2 regions of the Catenibacterium faecis genome follow, and region 1 is predicted to be linked to the other one. Evidence: riboswitches for the same ligand, from Rfam matches in the RefSeq annotation. Region 1 holds a riboswitch; the other holds the start of a gene.
The links. A riboswitch is a leader RNA that binds a small molecule or an ion and turns the genes downstream of it on or off. The one in region 1 is predicted to bind thiamine pyrophosphate.

Region 2: linked by a shared signal. The riboswitch ahead of H8909_RS08040 (energy-coupled thiamine transporter ThiT) and the one ahead of thiC (phosphomethylpyrimidine synthase ThiC) in region 1 are both predicted to bind thiamine pyrophosphate.

The regions. Positions count from the first base shown of each region.
Region 1 is NZ_JACRWG010000038.1:16,828-25,106, reverse strand. It holds gene thiC (phosphomethylpyrimidine synthase ThiC) at 1-1,300, opposite strand, end outside; TPP riboswitch at 1,347-1,456, opposite strand; gene H8909_RS08970 (hypothetical protein) at 1,628-1,909, shown strand; gene H8909_RS08965 (6-phospho-beta-glucosidase) at 2,267-3,691, shown strand; gene H8909_RS08960 (arginase family protein) at 3,782-4,510, shown strand; gene H8909_RS08955 (flavin reductase family protein) at 4,507-5,067, shown strand; gene H8909_RS08950 (ECF transporter S component) at 5,091-5,687, opposite strand; gene H8909_RS08945 (DUF2798 domain-containing protein) at 5,789-6,235, opposite strand; gene pdxR (MocR-like pyridoxine biosynthesis transcription factor PdxR) at 6,388-7,779, opposite strand; gene H8909_RS08935 (GNAT family N-acetyltransferase) at 7,873-8,279, shown strand, end outside.
Region 2 is NZ_JACRWG010000031.1:20,883-29,161, forward strand. It holds gene H8909_RS08000 (metallophosphoesterase family protein) at 1-759, opposite strand, end outside; gene asnS (asparagine--tRNA ligase) at 802-2,187, opposite strand; gene H8909_RS08010 (redox-sensing transcriptional repressor Rex) at 2,193-2,837, opposite strand; gene tsaD (tRNA (adenosine(37)-N6)-threonylcarbamoyltransferase complex transferase subunit TsaD) at 2,830-3,843, opposite strand; gene rimI (ribosomal protein S18-alanine N-acetyltransferase) at 3,843-4,280, opposite strand; gene tsaB (tRNA (adenosine(37)-N6)-threonylcarbamoyltransferase complex dimerization subunit type 1 TsaB) at 4,271-4,876, opposite strand; gene tsaE (tRNA (adenosine(37)-N6)-threonylcarbamoyltransferase complex ATPase subunit type 1 TsaE) at 4,869-5,315, opposite strand; gene H8909_RS08035 (DUF402 domain-containing protein) at 5,296-5,859, opposite strand; gene H8909_RS08040 (energy-coupled thiamine transporter ThiT) at 6,000-6,545, opposite strand; TPP riboswitch at 6,591-6,692, opposite strand; gene H8909_RS08045 (acetate/propionate family kinase) at 6,792-7,982, shown strand; gene H8909_RS08050 (PDDEXK nuclease domain-containing protein) at 8,143-8,279, opposite strand, start outside.

The sequences.
Region 1 (8,279 bases):
CAAAGATATTTACAATTTCACCATCAAGAATACGATTCATATTCTTAACGGCACAGAAGTTACCACACATAGAACATGTATCTTCTTTTTCAGGTGCTGCTTCAGCACGATAACGTCTTGCTTTTTCTGGATCAATAGAATACTTGAATGTTTCTTCCCAATCCAGCTTCTTTCTCGCACAGGCCATCTTATTATCTAAATCCATAGCACCAGGAATGCCTTTCGCAATATCTGCCGCATGTGCTGCAATCTTGGATGCAATAATACCTTCTTTAACATCATCTAGATTAGGCAGACGAAGATGTTCTGCAGGAGTGACATAACATAAGAATGATGCACCATAAGTGGCTGCAATAGCACCACCGATGGCAGCAGTAATATGATCATAACCAGGGGCAATATCAGTTACTAGAGGGCCTAATACGTAGAAAGGTGCACCTTTACAGATTGTCTTCTGGATTTCCATATTAGCGGCAATCTGATTTAAAGGCATATGACCAGGACCTTCAATCATCACCTGTACATCTTTATCCCATGCACGCTGTGTTAATTCTCCTAAAGTCACTAACTCACCAATCTGAGCCACATCAGTTGCATCAGCTAAACATCCAGCACGACATGCATCACCTAAACTCATAGTAATATCATATTCACGGCAGATATCTAAGACTTCATCATAATGTTCATAGAATGGATTTTCTTCTCCAGTCATAGCCATCCAGGCAAACATGATAGAACCACCACGAGAAACAATATTCATTAAACGCTTATTATTCTTAAAACGTTCATACATAGCTCTATTAATACCACAATGAATAGTCATGAAATCCACACCATCTTCAGCATGCATTCTTACAATATCTAACCATTCTTTTGCAGTAATATCTTTTAAAGCCTTATGATAATAAACTACAGCATCATAAATAGGGACTGTACCAATAATAGCAGGACATTCTTTAGTTAATCTCTTTCTAAAAGTACGTGTATCACCATAAGAACTTAAATCCATGATGGATTCAGCACCCATCTTGACTGCATTATTCACTTTTTCAATTTCTACATCCATGTCCTTACAATCTCTAGAAATACCTAAGTTGACATTGATCTTAGTCTTCAACATTGAACCAATACCACTTGGATCAATAGAAGTATGATTCTTATTACATGGAATAATAGCATGTCCTTTCGCAATATGTTCACGTAATACTTCTACATCCATAGATTCTTTTGCGGCTACAATTTCCATTTCAGGTGTAATGATTCCCTGTCTTGCAGCATCCATTTGTGTTGTGTAACTCATATACTTCCTCCTTTAAACAATAAAAAAAGGTATACCTGAGCATGTATACCTAAAAAAACAAAATTCCTACGCCGGCATTATCCGTATCAGGTTTTATGGGTCGAAATCCGATCGTATTTCTTCTCAGCCGTCGCGGCAGCTCCCCTTTTTTTATTTGGTTGATAGTGGTATATTACATCTTATATAAATAAAATGCAACGCTTTCATTAAAAAAATGTTACAAAATTATTGTGAAATTTTAAACGAATAGCGTAATAACGAAAACATTCTCATAATTATAAACTATGATAAAATAATAACGAGAAAAGTAGGTATATGGAGGAAACAATGTATAAATTACCAGAAGATGATCTCAAATTATTGAATAAACTATTGTTGATGAAAGATTTGAATCCAGAAGATGGATATTCTAAAGAGAAAGTGATTGAATATATTAACGCAGATAGAGAGTTGGAAGAAGCAGAACTTAACCAGATACGTAATTATGTATTAGATAAGAATCTCGAATATGGATTTTATAAGAATGGTGAACCAAATGAGTTAGGATATGCAACTGAAGAATTAGGTGATAAATTATATTATATTATGGAGGAAGAAAGTGATAAATAGATGTTTATGCTTTCTTTTTGGTTCTATTTATTATATGATTTTCATTGAGGGAGGACTTTTTAGAAGAGTCCTAACTTCTTAAGTAATGTGTATATCACTAACAAAGTTGTCAGCTGGATTAGTGATATCATCAGCTCTATGAATCTTGTTAATAGGTTTATAGAGTTTTTTTGTTAGAAGTATTTCATGTTATTTTATGACATCTTGTCAACAAAATATCACTTATTTATTGGATTGGTGAACTAATAATGTAAAGATGAAACATATTTACGAGAGTTTGGTTTCTATTTCTGAAAATTATAGAAATCACTTTCATTTCTATTTATAATTATTAGAAAGAGAAAAGGAGATAAGACAATGTTTAGAGACGACTTTTTATGGGGTGGCGCAGTGGCTGCTCATCAGTGTGAAGGTGCCTGGCAGGAAGGCGGAAAAGGAATCAGCTGTACAGATGTAGAAACAGCGGGAGATAACGTAACAGGAGCACCTAGACGTTTAACAGATGGTGTTCTTCCTGGAGAAGATTATCCAAACCATGTAGGTGTAGACTTCTATCATCATTATAAGGAAGATATCGCATTACTTGCTGAAATGGGATTCAAGGCATTTAGAACTTCTATTGCCTGGACAAGAATCTTCCCAAGAGGAGATGAAGAAACACCTAATGAAGAAGGTTTAAAGTTCTATGATGATGTATTTGATGAATTATTAAAATATGGTATTGAACCAGTCATCACATTATCACATTTTGAATTACCTTGGGCACTCGCAAAAGAATATGGAGGATTTAGAAATCGTAAAGCCATTGATATGTTTGTGAAGTTCGCAAAGGTATGTTTTGAAAGATATCAGCATAAAGTAAAATACTGGATGACATTCAATGAAATCAATAACCAGGCTGATCCGACTCAGCATAACTTAATCCAGGAAGGTGCTGTATTATTAAAAGAAGGTGATGATGCTGAATATTTAATGTATTTATCAGCACATCATGAATTAGTCGCTTCAGCACTTGCAGTTAAGGCAGCTCATGAAATCAATCCTGACTTAAAGGTTGGTTGTATGATTGGTATGAATGGTGTTTATCCAGCTTCTCCAAAACCAGAAGATATGATGAATGCCTTAGGTGCTATGCATCAGAAATATTGGTTTACTGATGTACATGCAAGAGGACATTATCCAAACTATATCTTAAAGAAGTTTGAAAGAAAAGGATACGATTTCATTACTGAAGAGGATAAGAAAATCTTAAGTGAAGGTAAAGTAGATTACATTGGATTCTCTTATTACATGTCATTCGCAACTAAGTATCAGGGACGTAATGAAAAGACATTTGATTACTTTAATGAAGACTTTGTAAGAAATGAATACTTGAAGGCTTCTGACTGGGGATGGCAGATTGACCCATTAGGATTACGCTGGTGCTTAAACTGGTTCTATGATCGTTATGAACTTCCAATGATGATTGTAGAAAACGGTTTTGGTGCTTATGATAAGAAAGAAGAAGATGGTACTGTAGATGACCAGTATCGTATTGATTACTTAAAGGCACATATTGAAGCAATGAGAGATGCAGTCACTTATGATGGTGTTGATCTTTTAGGTTATACTATGTGGTCTCCATTTGATATCGTATCTGCTTCTACTGGTGAATATGATAAACGTTATGGTTTCATCTATGTTAACTATAATAATAACCATGAAGGGGACTTCTCTAGAAGTAAGAAGAAATCATTTTACTGGTATAAACACGTTATTGAAACAAACGGTGAAGAATTATAATACTCAAGAGATAGCTGCGGCTATCTCTTTTTTAGCAGTCGGATTTGACAAGTGCTAAATAAAGACTATAATTATCAACAGGTGATAAAGATGCGTAACTATGTATTTGATTTTACTCATTCCTATAAAGGGGATTATCCACAGTTAACTTATTATGATTGTAGTGACATTGAAGGAACACGCTTATTCTGTGATCAACATGCAGAAAAACAATTAAAAGAGATGATAAGCAAGAATGGTATTTCTGGTATTCATTTTATTGATTCAGGCGATTATCATTACATCACTAAATTGATGACTGATTTTATTTATGAACCTTTTGATCTTGTTTTGATTGATCATCATACAGACATGCAATCTTCTATTGTAGGAGATATGCTTAGCTGTGGAAACTGGGCTAAAAAAGCTTTACAAAATCCTTTTCTTCATCGATTATACTTAATAGGACCAAGTAAACATGATTTAAAATCAGTGGAACGGAATAAAGTATTAAGTTTCAGCATAGAAGAACTTGATCAAGGTGCTACTATTCCTCTTGAAACGAAATATCCTGTTTATATTTCTATAGATAAGGATGTCTTAGATGAAAGATATGCCATGACAAACTGGAATCAAGGAGATATGTCACTGGGGATGTTAGAGGATGTATTAGCGCACTTCCTAAAAAACTGTGAAGTAATTGGTATTGATATATGTGGTGATGATCCTGATATTGATGATTATCCTACTTATATAAAAGCGGAAAGAATCAATAATCTTTCTGATGATGCACTTTATCAAACTGCTATGAAAATATTAAAAAGGAGACAAAAGAAATGAGAAAAGATTTTGGTGCACGTGCACTTACTTATCCACAGCCTGTCTATATGATTGGGAGTTTTGATAAGAATGATCATCCTGATTTAATGAATGCAGCATGGGGTGGCATTAGCGATACAATGGAAATTTCATTGAGTCTTTCTAGTGGACATAAAACAGTCAAGAATATCTTAAAAACACAGGCTTTTACTGTCAGTATTGCAGATGAAGATCATGTAGTAGCGTGTGATTATGTGGGTGTTGTATCAGGGCATAAGGAACCCAATAAACTAGAAAAAGCAGGTTTTACTTATACGCCATCTAGTAAAGTACATGCACCTATTATCAATGAATTACCTATATGTCTAGAATGTCGTCTCAAGGACTATGATTTAGATACAGAAATCATGAAAGGTGAAATTGTCAATGTATCTGTAGATGAACGTGTCTTAGATGAAACAGGAAGAGTCGATGTATCTAAAGTAAAACCTATCACGTTTGATCCCTTTAATAATCAATATGTAGGTTTAGGAAAGGTTGTTGGCCGTGCTTTTAAAGATGGTCTTAAACTAAAATAAGGACTCATAGAAGTCCTTTTTAATTAGTCTTTTTTAACTGTATGTAATTTATCTAATAAACCACTCTTTTTAAATGTAGGTGCTAAAGCTAAATAAAGTGCTGAGGAAATCACAATCGCAATGACTGCATTAGTAATAGTAGTCACTGCATTCCAAGATGCAAGAGCTAAAGCAGCTTGAGAAGGTGCACCAAGTAATACTGAAGTATAGAAATAAGAGAATAGTGGTTCAGCAATCACATTAAATAATAAACCTGCAAATGTAGAAGCGACTACACCAATCACTAACTGCTTACCTTCTAGTTTTTGGATCTTGAATACTCTATGTGCAACTAGACCTGTAATAACCCCAATACAAAACTTTAAGATAAATGTCTTTGGTGCAACTACTACATAAGTAGGATCAAGTAAATCACCAATACCCATACCAACTGCGCCTGCAACTCCACCAGGAACACCACCTAATAATAAAGCAGCCAATACACAGAATGTATTTCCTAAATGGAATGAAGTAGTTCCTCCTGGTGTTGGAATCTTAATCTGTAGGAATGTGAAGGCGATATAAGCTAAAGCCGCCATCAATCCTGTTACTGCAATTTTTAATGTTTTATTTTCTTTCATATAAAACTCCCCCTTTGATGAATAACACTATACATACATTCTGACATTATATAAATACTCAGTTATCAACTAAAAAAATAAGGTCAGTTTTAAAACTGACCTTATTCATGTACGATTTTTCCAAATAAGAAACGGATCAGAGGACCACAATAGAAAATCTGGAATAATAATGCGACAGGGAAGTTCATGAATGTTGTCTGGAACCAGACTGAAACATCGATGTTCTTGAATAATACAGTTGCGATTAAACTCATGCATGGACACATGATACAAACAATCATACATGAAATTGCAAGAGTAATCACAATAGGACGATCTGTAGGCTGTACAAAACGGAAAGCAAGCTTATGTGCTAAAGAATCTACAACAAGTAGTTCTAAAAAGAAAGCGACAGGCCACATGATAATCATTTCGTGGAAGGCAAGCAAAAAGACCTTGTTTGTCATTCCTCCGATATTTAATGAGATGTTGAAGAGAATCATGACATACACCATTAAGAATGACATCATGGCTGTAAATAATAAATTTTGTTTAAATGTTTTAGGCATTATAAAATGCTCCTTTCTTGAAATTACACAAAAAAAACAACACTTAATATAAGTGTTGTTCGTTATCAAGCCATGCTTGTGCGTTTCCAATAATACCCTAAATCAATATTCTTTTTTTGCATGACTTACTTTAATATATTTTAGAAAATATGTCAATAAAGTATTTTTTCTAATATTTCTATAGCCTGTGGTAACTTATCTAAATCGATAGAAGAGTAGTTCATAATGAAGGTATGTGATGTATGAGGTATATTCTTAAGATAGTAATGAGAAATAGCTCTTAGATGGATTCCTTCTTCTTTTAATTTATTGATAAGTGTTTCATCAGACATATGTGTATGAATTGTGATAAGGAAATGAAGACCAGCATCTTCCTTAGAAATAGTAATCATATCCTTTAAACTACTTTCTTCTAACATTTTTACAATCGCATCACGCTTATTATGATAATGGTTACGTAATTTAGTAATATGCTTATCAAAATAATGTTCATTAATAAATGATGCAAGAGTATATTGTTCGAAGTTAGAGACTGTACAGGCATAAAAAGAGAGCTTCTTATTATAGAGTTCTAATAAATGATGAGGAAGCACCATATAACTAATACGAATTGTAGAGGCAAGAGTCTTAGTAAAGGTATTCATATAAATGACCTTTTCACTTAAATCAATACTCTGCAGGGCAGGAATAGGCTGTCCACTTAAACGTAATTCACTGTCATAATCATCTTCTATAATATAGCGATGTTCCTTCTTATTTGCCCATCCAAGTAATTCATAACGTCGAGATACAGGCATAATAATACCAGTTGGGAAATGATGAGAAGGAGAGATATGTGCAATATCTACATCTAAATCTTCTAATTGGTTGACTAGTATTCCCTGCTCATCCATATCTATAGGAACACATTTTGCTCCCAAACTAGAATAAACATCTAATATTTTATTATAACCAGGATTCTCTACGGCATAGACAAGATCTAAACCTAATAATTGTACGAGTAATCCATATAAATATTCAGTACCCGCACCGATAATGATTCTTTCTGGTTCAACATCCATATTTCTGAATTCTTTTAAATGATGAGAAATCGCTTCTCTTAATTCATAAATACCACCTACTGGAGGATTAATCATTAGTTCTGATTGGTGTTCATTTAATACGTCCTTCATAAGTTTTGACCAGGTTGTGAAAGGAAACAAATGGGCTGGTGTCTGATTAGAAGAGAAATCACACCAATAGGATTCTTTCTTAATAGAAGGTTTATGAATCATCTTGGCAGGAATAAGTGGTGTCTTATTATTAATCGGAGATACATAAAAGCCTTTCTTAGGTAAAGAATAAATATATCCTTCAGCCATTAACTGCGCATAGGCATTCTCTATTGTAATAATACTAATACCTAGATTTTTCGCAAATGTACGCTTAGAAGGTAACTTCTCATCTGCTGTCAGATGTCCCTCTAGAATATCGTTCTTAATAAATGTATATAATTGCTGGTAGAGAGATTTATGATTATTTTCATCAAAACTATATGTAAGCATAGATACATCCTTTCTTTTCTAATCATTATAACGTAATCATTTGAAAAAAAGAAGAAAACAGCATAGAATAATCATATTAATGGAGGATAATCTATGGCGTTAACGGCTAAAAGAATTACAGAGAATTTTAAGGAATTAGAAGATCTTAATAATGAAGCATTTCCTAAAGAAGAACGTGTTTCTATTGAAAGAATGATTGATTTATCTCAAACTGGTATATCAGATCTTTATGGTGTCTATGATGGCGATATATTTGTTGGATTCTTTATGACAATGACATCTGATACATGTGTTTATTTATTCTATCTCGCAATCTGTTCATCACTTCGTTCTCATGGGTATGGAGGACGTACTTTAAAGTTGATGGATGATCTCTATCAAAGACAGATAGTATTGGATATGGAACCTTTAGATGATCAAGCAGATAACTATGAACAGCGTTTAAGACGTACTAAGTTTTATGCGAGTCATGGTTACCGTTCTAGTGGGTATCATTTATT
Region 2 (8,279 bases), on a different contig from region 1:
AATCATTGTCATAAAGCTATTGGCCTGATACATATTCTTTGTATTAGGAGAGTTCATAAGATCTCCTGTAATAAAGACCTGCTTTTGATGAGAACTCTGTGCATATTGATCACATTCATCTAATGAATCTAGTAAATTAGAGACTGCTTTCAGCTTCTTTTTAGGGCCTAGATGTAAATCAGATAACTGATAAATAAATGAAGAATGACCTTCTTTATTAAACATTGTCTTCTCATCGATTCTCTTTTGTAATGCCTTTGCCTGGGAAATACTATGTAATGGGTAAAAGGCTGCATGTTTAGAATTAAATATGAGTCCTCCAGGCCATTCATCTGCATAAAATAAAGCTTCGAGTAGTCCAGGAAATGGATCTAAGAAAGACAAATCTTCCTGCTTAAAAGGTTTGCTTATTGTAAAGATATAGTCCACTCCTGTAAAAGTATAGTCTTTAATTTCTTTATTAATACCAGGAATAAGAAATAAGAAAATCTTGTCTTTAAGGAAAGAACGGATACGTTGTAAGCCTTCTTGTAAATTAGTATGTGTCAGCATGGATACGTCCTTGATTGTCATACCAGGACGAATCATACTGAATGAATACTCATCAATCATATCAAGTTCTTTAAATTCTATGTGATGATTTCTTAACCACTGTCGATAATCATTAAAAGATTGGTAATCCAATAAAGCACGAGAAAAAGCACGGTCATGATGATAAATCATATTAAAAAAAGCATTAATGCCACTAAATTCATCCATAATAGTACTTCCTTTAAGAAAAAAGACCACGTATGTGGTCTTTTAGAATTTTAAGTTACGTGGTGTACGTGGGAATGGTTCTACATCTCTGATGTTAGCCATACCAGTTAAATACATTAAGAAACGGTCAAAACCTAAACCGAATCCAGCATGCTTACATCCACCAAAGCGGCGTAAATCCATATACCACTGTAGTGTTTCTTTGTTCATGCCCTTTTCATCCATAAGCTTTTCAAGAACATCATAACGTTCTTCTCTCTGTGAACCACCAACTAATTCACCGATGCCTGGTACTAATAAGTCACATGCTGCAACTGTCTTGTTGTCATCATTTAAACGCATATAGAACGCTTTGATTTCTTTTGGATAATCTGTTAAGAATACAGGACCACCTACAACTTCTTCACAGATATAACGTTCATGTTCAGCATTTAAATCAATACCCCATTCAACCTTGTTGTCAAACTTCACATCAGCTTTTAATAGATGATCAATAGCTTCTGTATAAGTCATACGTGCAAAGTGAGAATCTCTAACCTTTGTGATACGGTTGATACAATCATGGTCAACCATCTGTTCAAAGAATTTCATTTCTTCTGGAGCATTATCTAAGCAGTACTGAATACAATATTTAACCATTTCTTCAATTAAACACATATCATCTTCAAGATCCGCAAATGCGATTTCTGGTTCTACCATCCAGAATTCACTGGCGTGTCTTGATGTATTTGAGTTTTCAGCTCTGAATGCAGGACCAAAAGTATATACATCTCTAAATGCCATAGCGAATGCTTCTACATGTAACTGTCCTGTTACTGTTAAGTATGCTTCTTTTTCAAAGAAATCCTTAGAGAAATCAGTATCATCAATAGTTGTGACTCTAAACATTTCTCCAGCACCTTCACCATCATTAGATGTAATGATTGGTGTATGTACATATACGAATCCCTGATCCTGGAAGAACTCATGAATAGCCATAGATAATACAGATCTTAATCTGAAGATAGCATAGAATGAGTTTGCTCTTGGTCTTAAATGAGGGATTTCTCTCATAAATTCAAAAGAATGTCTCTTCTTCTGTAATGGATAATCACTATCACAGTCACCTTCAAGAATAATTTCAGTGGCTTCTACTTCAAATGGCTGTTTTGCATCAGGTGTTAATTTTAATTTACCTAATACATGAATAGCTGAACCAGTTGAGATATGTGAAACTTCATCAAAGTTCTTTAATTTTTCTTTTAAGTAAACAACCTGGCAGTTTCTAAAATAAGAACCATCATTTAATGCGATGAATCCTAGTTTACCACTATCTCTATTTGTTCTTACCCATCCTTCTAATTCTACATACTCTACGTTATCTGTTTCTACAGCGTTATCTGCACGACAGATTTCATAAAGTTCTCTTACTGTCATAAATTCAAACATCCTTCTTACTCCTTTGTATTTGATTTCATTTTTAATTCTAATTCTTGTATTGCGACAACAACATCCACATTCTGTACTTCTACTCCCTGAGGTACAATGAAATGAGAGTGGGTGAAGTCTACAATGCCTTTAATCCCTAATGCTACTAAGCGGTCCACCATTTCCTGTACATTATCAGAAATTGCGAGAATCGCAATCTTACAGTCCTTAGGGAATGTTTTTTCCAAATCATCACTCTTATGAATCTTGACACCAAAACGTTCACCTTCAATATTAGCATCTTTATCATAAGCACAGACAATCTGTCCCACTGTATATTTCCAGCGGTTATATTTCAAAATAGCTGATCCTAAGTTACCTACACCAATGAGAATAATAGGTTCATCAAGTCCTAAACCTAAGAAATCACTGAGTGTTTCAATCATCTCTTTTGTATCATAACCATAGCCTCTTTTACCAAGTGTATTCTTCTGAGGCAAAAAGCCAAAATCACGACGAATAGTCGTATCCTGGATATGAGTAACTTCTGCAAGTTCACTCGATAAGAAGTTTTCCTTACCTTCATGTCCCATAACTCTTAAAGCCTTCAAATAAACAGGAAAACGTGTCATCGTCGCACGTGAAATTTTCTGTTTCTTTTCATTACTCATAGTTATCTCCTACACTTTCTGCCTCTAAGTCATAATCCGGCTTAACAGATAAGTCCAAAGGGGCAAACATATTATATTTATACATAATACTTGCAGCAGACGCAATCATTGCTGCATTATCTGTACAATACTTCAATGGTGGAAAAATAACAGGAATATCACTTGTACTCATTTTTTCTCTGAGACCTTTGTTCGCACTTACACCACCTGCTACAATAATCTGTTTTACACCAAGATCATGAGCAGCTGCTAAAGCTTTAGAAGCAATCGTATCCATAGCCACATCCTGGAATGAGCAGGCTAAGTCATTGCCATTGATTTCCTCTCCTCTTTGGTCTGCATTATGCTTTAAGTTGATGACAGCGCTCTTTAAGCCACTGAAGCTGAAGTTATAGCTTCCATCATCAAGTGGTTTAGGAAGTGTATAGCTATGAGTTCCCTCATGTGCCATTTTATCTAATACAGGTCCTCCAGGATATGGAAGATGTAAAACACGTCCTACCTTATCATAGGCTTCTCCAATCGCATCATCAAATGTTGTACCAATGACCTCAAAAGAGAATTCCTTTTTCATATAAACAAGTTCTGTATGTCCTCCTGAAACAACTAATGCCATTGCAGGATATTCAATATCATTTACTAGTTCATTGGCATAAATATGCCCCGCAATATGATGTACACCAATCAAAGGCTTATTTAAGTAAATAGCCAATGTCTTGGCTTCCTGCATTCCAACATGCAAAGAACCTACAAGTCCTGGTCCTTTAGTGACTGCAATTGCATCAATCTCCTCAATAGAAATATCTGCCTGACTAAGTGCTTCCTTTAAAACAGTGCTGACACATTCAACATGTTTACGACTGGCAATTTCTGGAACAACACCACCATATTGTTTATGGATATCAATCTGTGATGCAACAACATGACTTAATAACTCTTTTCCATCCTTAAGGATTGCAACACTCATTTCATCACAACTTGATTCAATAGCTAGAATAACAGCCATTATTTTTCCTCCTTTCTTACCATGAGATAGGCATCCTCATGGTCTGCATAATAATCTTTACGTATAGCACATATCTCATAGCCATACTTCTTATATAAACGAATCGCACGTTCATTTGATACACGTACTTCCAAACTATAATTCATACATCCTTTATTATGTCCTTCTTTTAATCCATAATCCATCAATAACTTAGAAAGACCTTTTCCCTGATAATTTGGATCAATACCAATTGTAGTCAGTTCACAGTTTTCATAAGCATACCAGAATCCTGCATAACCAACAATTTTGTCATCTACAAGAACATAATAATGAGCATAATCATTTGTCTTTAATTCATGAAGAAAATCTTCTTTAGACCAGGCAGGGGAAAACAATAACCCTTCTAGTCTTTCAATCTCATCAAGATCTTCTTCCTGCATTTTTCTTAATAACATGCTTTTTTAGCCTCAACATCTTTAATATAAGTTGGTACTAATAGATCAACATTCTTGATTGGATCAGCCATCTGAGCTAATGCATAAATATTAGCACAAAGATCACATTCTTTTTCATTTAATCCAAGACAGCCTACTTCACCTACAAGTTCAAAGTCTTCATATTCAGCACGTAATTGTGCAAAGTCTTCTAAAGTCATGACCTGTTCCTTAATTAAAGGAAGACCATTTTCATAAACACCAACAAAGACCTTATGTCCTCTTGCATCAATAACACTTAATGCCTGATTCATACCTGCATAAGCGGCTAAAGAGCTAACAGATTTAATCTTTACATCAGATACTGCAGCAAGTGTCTTGGCAATTGTCATAGCCACTCTGACACCTGTGTAAGAGCCAGGTCCTGATGTGATAATCATTTCATTGACATCCTTTAATGCAATATGATGACGATCAAGCACTTCCTTTAATGTAGGAATTGCTTTTTCTGATTGTCTTCTAGAACCTTTTTCCTGGAAGGCTTCTAGACACACATTATCCTGATATAAGCCTACAGCTAAATAACTATTTGATGTATCCATCACTAAACTAATCATGCGTAACCTCCCTCACATAGTTCTCATATTTTTCACCGATAGGATGAAGTTTTAAAGAACGTGTTTCATCTTCATTCTTTATTATTTCTATTTCTAATCTTTCTTCTGGAATAATGTCTTCAATAAACTGTGGCCATTCAATCACACATAAGCCATCATCTTCAAACATCTCTTCAAAGCCCAGATCATCATCTGCCCCTTCTAGGCGATATGCATCAAAATGATAGAGGGTCATACGTCCAGAATAAACCTTCACAATAGTAAAAGTTGGAGAATTGATGATCTTCTTGATTTCAAGTCCCTGTCCTATTCCTTTTGTGAATGTAGTCTTACCAGCCCCTAAATCACCTGTTAACGTGATAATAGAATGGGGAAAGATTGTTTCTCCAATACGTTTACCAAAAGCAATCATTTCAGCTTCATTTTTTAAGTTTATCATTTTTAGTTCCTCTATTTTTCATCATCTGCTGATACTTATTATACCACTCCTGGGCAAATCCTGCACGAAAAGGGCCAGATGCATTCATCGTCATCACAATCAAACGATTGAGCTGTTCATGGAATATCTCATCTAATTCATCTGAATATTGATATTTAATACGATGAGCCGCATATTCACCTTCATCTAATACCTTATATCGATAGCCAGGCCATACCTTTAAATCTAAATCATAATCAATATATTTAAGTGCTTCTCCATCATATAATATAGGAGAGGCAATATTACAATAATAATAGATACCATCACTTCTAATCATACAAATGACATTATACCATCTATCCTTAGGAAAATAACAGATAGCTGGTTCTTTAGTGACCCAGGAACGACCATCTGATTCTGTAACTAATGTATTATTATTTATACCGATAAAATGGCGATCTGTTTCTTCTAATATCTTACAGCGTGACCACGTACGATGTGGTTTACCGTCATGTTTATAGCAATGGATGAGCACATCCTGCCCCACTAATGAATTCTTCATAATCAAACCTCTTTCAACCTATCGAATATCATAGCAAAAAACAGGTGAAATGTACATAAACCTCACCTGTTTTTTCCTAAATAAAGCCTTTTTAAGTGATCGTTTTGTGTTAAAAGTAAAAAAACAGTGGTTTCCCACTGTTAAATAGCCTTAAATGCTTTCTGAAGTTTTGGATAAATAAGTGCAAACACTACATAAGTTAAAATAAGTGTACCTACATTATAACCAATATTATATAAGAATGAATAAACCCAAGGATTCATGTTCTTAGGTGCATAGCTTGCAAATAATACAGCACCAGATAATAAATGTGAAATAAACTTAAGAATCATTCCTACAAAAATACCTGTGTAAACTTCAGTCTTACCTAATTTAAAATTAGGAATAAAGCCTGCAATACCAAGTGCTGATAATGGTACAAGATAGTCTAATACAACAGACCAAGGTCCATAATATGAAGCAAGACCTAATACAAACTGCATAGCAGTGGCACCAACACCGACAATAATTCCATACTGTGCACCCATCAAATAACTTGCAAGTACGATTGGCAATAAACTTAAAGTAATAGAACCACCTTCTGGCTGTCCTGGAACCACCTTAAATAGTACTTCTAGAACTAACTGCATAGCGATAAATAATGCAACATAAGCAATTGCTTTAGTGGATAATGTCTTCTTATTCATTTATAAATCTCCCCTTTCCAATGACTAAGATGACGCAAAGAAGTCACTAAAAAAGTACGGCCTCTCTACGCTGGTATTACCCAGATCAGATGCTAAGGGACAAGGCTTTCACCTATCTCAGCAATAAATGCGCCCCTGGCAGTAATGATTATATTACAGAACATTCTTTTTGTCACGTAATCTAAATTTGTAGTAGAAATGTTAGGGGTTTCTGTTTATAATAGGGGTGTTTAGGAGGATATAAGCATGTCAAAAGTTTTAGCAGTTAACTGTGGAAGTTCTTCATTGAAGTTCCAGTTATTTGAAATGGATACTGAAAGTGTTATCACTTCTGGTATTATTGAAAGAATCGGTATGGAAGATTCAATCTTCACTATCAAGTATAATGGTACTAAAGATAAGAAGGTCTTTGCAGTTCCTACTCACAAGGAAGCAGTACAAGTATTACTTGATACATTAATTGAAAAGAAGATTGTTGAACATTTAGATGAAATCAAGGGTATTGGTCATCGTGTTGTACAAGGTGGTCCTTATTTTGATGGGTCTTGTGTTGTAGATGATGATGTGATCGCTAAGATTGATGAATTATCACCACTTGCACCACTTCATAACCCTGCACATATTATTGGTATCAAAGCATTCAAGGAAGCTATTCCTACTGCAGGTGCTGTTGTAGTATTTGATACAGCATTCCATCACTCTATTAAACCTGAAAACGCCGTTTACCCAATTCCATATAAGTTCTATGAAGAAAACAAGATTAGAAAATATGGTGCACATGGTACTTCTCATTACTATGTATCAAAGCGTACTCAGGAATTATTAGGCAACCCTGAACATGCTAATATTATTGTATGTCATTTAGGTGCAGGTGCTTCACTTTGTGCTGTAAAGGATGGTAAATCTATTGATACTTCTATGGGTCTTACACCTCTTGCTGGTGTCATGATGGCAACTCGTTCTGGTGATATTGATGCATCTGTTGTAGACCACTTAATTGAAAATCTTGGATATGATATGAAGACTGTATTCAAGATGTTAAATAAGGAATCTGGTTTATTAGGTGTATCTGGAGTGTCTGGTGATATGAGAGATATCATTGATGCAAAAGATGCTGGTAACCAAAGAGCCGAATTAGCTTTTAACATGTTTAGAAAACGTGTTGCTGATTATATTGGTTCTTATTTTGTAGAACTTGGACATGTTGATGCAATTTCATTTACAGCTGGTATTGGTGAAAACAGCTTTATCGCAAGAGAAGCAATTATTGATCTAATAAAAGAAGCATTAGGCATCGTATTAGATGATAAGGCTAATGTAGAAGGTCATGGTGAAAGATTAATTTCTGCACCTGAATCTAAGATCAAGGTATTCGTAATACCAACTGATGAAGAATTAGTGATTGCAAGAGATACAAAAGAATTATTAAACTTATAAGATAAGTGAGCATCGCTTTAAGGCGATGCTCATTTTTTGTTATAAAAATGTGGTATCGTTAAACGTTTTTTTACAGAATCTAAAAAAGCCAGTACTGGATATCAAAAATCCCACACTGACGTAATTATTTTTCTAATTATAGAATACCTGATTGTCAACTCTAGAAATGCTGATTTATATTTTCATTTTCATTCTTTTTGTGAAATTCTTTCAAATCTAATTCACGTTTCAATTCTTCCTCTGACGGCAGATAGGTGAAATATTTCGATGCAAATATCTGGTGATTATCTTCAGGAA